2 regions of the Shewanella oncorhynchi genome follow, and region 1 is predicted to be linked to the other one. Evidence: predicted binding sites of a transcription regulator. Region 1 holds the regulator's gene; the other holds the start of a gene.
The links. Region 1 encodes NrdR, which represses ribonucleotide reductase genes. Its sites were predicted from a motif close to AAACACNANATNTNGTGTTT; they were not measured.
Positions count from the first base shown of each region.

Region 2: a site for NrdR is predicted at 1,007-1,026, ahead of nrdD (anaerobic ribonucleoside-triphosphate reductase). Genes of this name have one in related genera too.

Region 1 is NZ_CP132914.1:1,316,953-1,319,429, reverse strand. Features, by position in the region: gene ribD (bifunctional diaminohydroxyphosphoribosylaminopyrimidine deaminase/5-amino-6-(5-phosphoribosylamino)uracil reductase RibD) at 1-641, opposite strand, end outside; gene nrdR (transcriptional regulator NrdR) at 761-1,210, opposite strand; gene glyA (serine hydroxymethyltransferase) at 1,485-2,477, opposite strand, start outside.
Region 2 is NZ_CP132914.1:3,117,922-3,120,398, forward strand. Features, by position in the region: gene nrdD (anaerobic ribonucleoside-triphosphate reductase) at 1-975, opposite strand, end outside; gene RA178_RS14105 (hypothetical protein) at 1,237-1,935, opposite strand; gene RA178_RS14110 (MarR family winged helix-turn-helix transcriptional regulator) at 2,055-2,477, opposite strand, start outside.

The sequences.
Region 1 (2,477 bases):
ACATTGAGTGAGGGATCGTCCGCCAGTATGGTTTCAATTCCCGTGACCAGTGCACAAGAACGTAAACGTAATCGCTGCACGTCGCGGCGAGATTCTGGACCGGTTATCCATTTAGACACACCGTTAGACAGCGCGGTTTTACCATCGAGACTCGCAGCCAATTTTACTGTAACTCTGGGTAAACCCGATTCCATGCGCTTCATAAAGCCTACATTCAAGGCATAGGCTTCATCGCGATGTAATCCCACATCCACTTCAATACCAGCGTCGCGCAGCATTTGAATACCGCGACCAGCCACTTGCGGATTAGGATCTTCCACCGCCACAACTACACGTTTAACGCCAATATTGATCAGCGCCAAGGCACAGGGCGGCGTGCGGCCATAATGACTGCAGGGCTCTAAGGTGACATAGGCGGTTGCGCCGCGGGCGTGTTCGCCAGCCATACGTAGTGCGTGCACTTCGGCGTGGGGCTCACCCGCTTTTTGATGATAACCTTCACCAATAATTTGGTTATCTTTAACGATAACGCAGCCCACACTAGGATTGGGTCTTGTGGTGTAAAAGCCTTTGCGCGCCAATTGAATCGCGCGGCTCATCATTTGGGTATCGAGTACGGACCAACTTATGTTCAAGCTCATGTTCAACCCTGTTGTTAAAGGTTTCGGCTTTCACCAGTCTTACAAACCTGTCTTTTAAATTTGTGCTTTCACGCCAATCGCTCGTACACGTCTGCCTTGTCGGCGACAAAACTCAATGACTACTTTTGCAGTTTGGCGATGGCTTCGCCAAATTCAGACACGTCTTCAAAGGCACGGTACACGGAAGCGAAACGTATGTAGGCGACTTTATCTAGGCTCATCAATTGCTCCATCATTAAGTTACCTACCATTTCTGACGGCACTTCCCGCTCGCCAGTGGCGCGCAGGGTTGACTTGATTTTGCTAAGCGCTTGCTCGATTTCATCCATAGACACGGGGCGTTTTTCAACGGCGCGCAACATGCCACCTTGGAGTTTTTCTTCATCGAAGGGTTGGCGTGAACCATCACGCTTAATCACCCTAGGCATGACTAATTCAGCGCCTTCGAAGGTGGTAAATCTTTCATGACATTCGGTGCATTCTCGGCGACGGCGCACTTGGTGGCCTTCTGCCACTAATCGGGAATCGATGACTTTAGTATCTGTCGCGCTACAAAATGGACAATGCATTGAGCCTCCTGCCAGTGAATGGTCGTAAAGCGTTAATGGGTTTACCTGTTAAATCTCAGTCAAACGCAATGGATTTAAGCCTAAGATTTTACCAATAAAAATGGCCGCAAGATGCGGCCATGGGATTTTATCCTATTTATGGGCTGAGGTTAACTACCTGAGCTTAACAACCTAATGTTAAGTGCCTGATGCTAAGTACCTGATGTGACAGGTATCAAGTCAGTCGGCGGTCAATCTCGGCCATTCATCTACTAAACGTAGATGCATAGGCAAATTAGCCGTAAACAGGGAAACGTGCGCAAAGTGCCAATACTTGGCCTTTAACACGCTCAATCACAGCAGGATTGCTTGCATCATCAAGGATGTCACAAATCCAGCCAGTCAGCTCTTTCGATTCCGCTTCTTTAAAGCCGCGGCGCGTAATGGCTGGCGTACCGATACGCACACCTGAGGTCACAAAGGGTGAACGTGGGTCGTTTGGCACTGAGTTTTTGTTCACAGTAATGTTAGCGCTACCTAAGGCGGCATCGGCTTCTTTACCCGTTAAGTCACGACCAATCAGGTCAACTAGCATTAAGTGGTTGCTGGTTCCGCCAGAGACGATTTTGTAACCGCGCTCAAGGAACACTTCAACCATAGCTTTAGCGTTGTTAACCACTTGCTGTTGGTAAACTTTAAATTCTGGCTCTAGGGCTTCTTTGAACGCCACCGCTTTACCGGCGATAACGTGCATCAATGGACCACCTTGACCACCAGGGAATACCGCAGAGTTCAACTTCTTATACAAGTCTTCATCGTCAGCAGCTGACAGGATCACGCCACCACGAGGACCCGCTAAGGTTTTGTGGGTCGTAGATGTCACAACATGTGCGTGTGGAACTGGGTTTGGATAAACGCCCGCAGCAATAAGACCGGCAACGTGTGCCATATCGACAAATAAATAAGCACCGATTTTGTCTGCGATTTCACGCATTTTTGCCCAATCAACGATACCTGAGTAGGCAGAGAAACCGCCGATCATCATCTTAGGCTTGTGTTCTAAGGCAATACGTTCCATCTCGTCGTAGTCAATTTTGCCAGACTCGTCGATACCATAAGGAATGATGTTGTACAGTTTGCCAGAGAAGTTAACCGGTGAACCGTGGGTCAAGTGACCACCATGAGCTAAGCTCATGCCCAGTACGGTATCGCCAGGCTTTAACAATGCCATGTAAACCGCGCTGTTTGCCTGTGAACCTGAATGAGGTTGTACGTTAGCGTAAGTTGC
Region 2 (2,477 bases), 1.8 Mb from region 1:
TACTGCAGTCTTGCGATTTTTCCCCAATCCCGCCATCCGCACTTTGAGCATAGATTGCTGAATTAAGCGTGATTCCCACGACGTACCTAAACCAAACCCAAAGGTCACGAACGGTGTTTGGCCATTGGCAGTGTGTAAGGTATTGACCTCATATTCCAAAGACTGGAATGCATCGTGACATTCTTTTTCAGTTTGTGCCGTAGCAAAGGCTTTGGCATCGGTGATCTTCCAATTCAGGGCAATTTGGTAGTGCTTGTCGTAGCTCTTAGCGACAAATGGCGCTAACACTTCATCGATACGGTTGATAGTTGTGCCGCCATAGATATGGCTCGCCACTTGGGCAATGATCTGCGCGGTCACTGCTGTCGCTGTTGAAATAGACTTAGGGGTTTCAATTTCGGCATTACCCATTTTAAAGCCGTGGGTCAACATGCCAGCTAAATCAATCAACATGCAGTTAAACATCGGGAAAAACGGAGAGTAATCTAGGTCGTGGTAATGGATCTCGCCCGCTTCATGGGCAGCGACTACATCCTTTGGCAAAATATGACTCTTGGCGTAATGTTTGGCGACTATGCCCGCGAGTAAATCCCGCTGAGTAGGAATGACTTTTGAATCTTTATTAGCATTTTCATTGAGTAAAGCCGCATTGCTTTGCTCAACTAAACCACGGATTTCGAGGTTGAGTTTACTGGTCGCTTCACGGCACACATCTCTGTCGTGACGGTATTCGATATACACCCGCGCCAGGGACTTGTACGGCCCTTCCATCAGTAAATTCTCAACTGCATCTTGTAGATGGTGGATATCGACTTCAGCTAATGGCGCGACGCTCTGACTGATACACGCTGCCACTGTCGCTGCATAGTCGCCATCCTCTATTCCAACTGAGTTTGCAGCGGCATTCACTGCATCCCTTATCCTTGTTTCATCAAAAGGTGTGCGGCAACCATCACGCTTAATTACGACTGGCATTGTTCAGTTCCTCTCCATCTCGCCTAAAAATTAACACTACATCTAGTGATTTTAAAAGCATAAAACACAATATGTAGAGCATTAGGCTACAATGACGGTAAGGAGTCCATGATCCAGATCATAGTTTTTAGGATGAAATAAAAGAACAAACAAGAACTGCAGCTAGGCCCAATTATCTGAAAATTGCGCCTTGACCTGCTGATTAAACCCAGCTAGTTGAATGCGTGACAATTTGTGTTTATCACGCACTATGGATGTGAATTAACGTTTAGCAAGCGCAAGATAACTACTGAGTTGGCCCGATGCAGATTGATGTGCCCCCATAGATGAAGCAAGTTGCATCATAGATTTTAGCCCCTGCCACTGCTGCTTTTGAGCATCCGTAAGCGGAGGTTCAGAATTCAAATAATCCGTCAATTGGCTAAGGACTTTCGTGGCCTTCTGGGCTAGCACCGGCGACTGAGCATCATCCATATTGGTTAAGACGTTTTTAGCATCAACTAAGGTATTGATAAGAGGATTATTAGGTGATTTTTTAGCTAATGACTTGATTTCATCATCTAAAAAATCTTGCAACGATTGTTTAGTCGGCGTTGTTGTGCTCGGCACTGTAATACCGTTTTTCGATAAACGCTCGAGTTGCACATCCGATAAAATGCCATCTTTTTGTAAGCGCGATACCAATGCGGGAATATCGGCGACGCCAAATTGACCATCGGCAAAAAAATCCTTCGCCATCGATTGAATTTTCTGTGCGCGTTGCGCCCGTGGCGACAGCGCTATCTCATCGGTTTTACCGTTATCGGGTTTGGTAGCATCCGTCTGCGTTTTATTTGTTTCTGTCGTAGTATCGGTTTTAGCCGTGCTCGTCTTTTGGCTATTGGCACCATAGGCACCATAGGCATCGGCGATACTGGCACTGCTGCGATTAAGATTAAAGGCATTTAAAATAGAATTCATCGTCAAAAATTCGGCGTCTAAGACTCAATAACGGTTTTAAAGCAAAAACTAAGCCAATCAAGTATTAATCAGTGCAACCCCTGAGTTAATAGCATCACTATGCATAAACCAACTTATATCTAGGACTGTATATCTTCGATCAAGGCAAGACATTGCCGCCTTAGTAAATCGAGTGCCTCAGCGTCCATCTGCACTTTATCAAGCAAGGTTTGCTTCAAGGCAAGAGCTTCGTGCCTGATACCCTCTCCTTGACTTGTCAGAGTGATCAGCTTTTTCCGCTCATCTTCAACGCAGGCTAATCGCGTAATCAACCCCTTCAACTCTAACCGCTTGACGATGGGCGTTAAGGTTCCCATATCGAGTTTAGTCGCCATTGATAGCTGGGTTTGGCTACAGCCGTTTTGACGCCACAGGGTTTGCATCACTAAATATTGAGGGAAAGTTAACTCGTATGCCTCGAGTAGAGGCCGATAAGCACGCACTAATGCATTGCTCGCAGAATATAACGCGAAACAAACATTATCGGATAAACAGAGTGGATC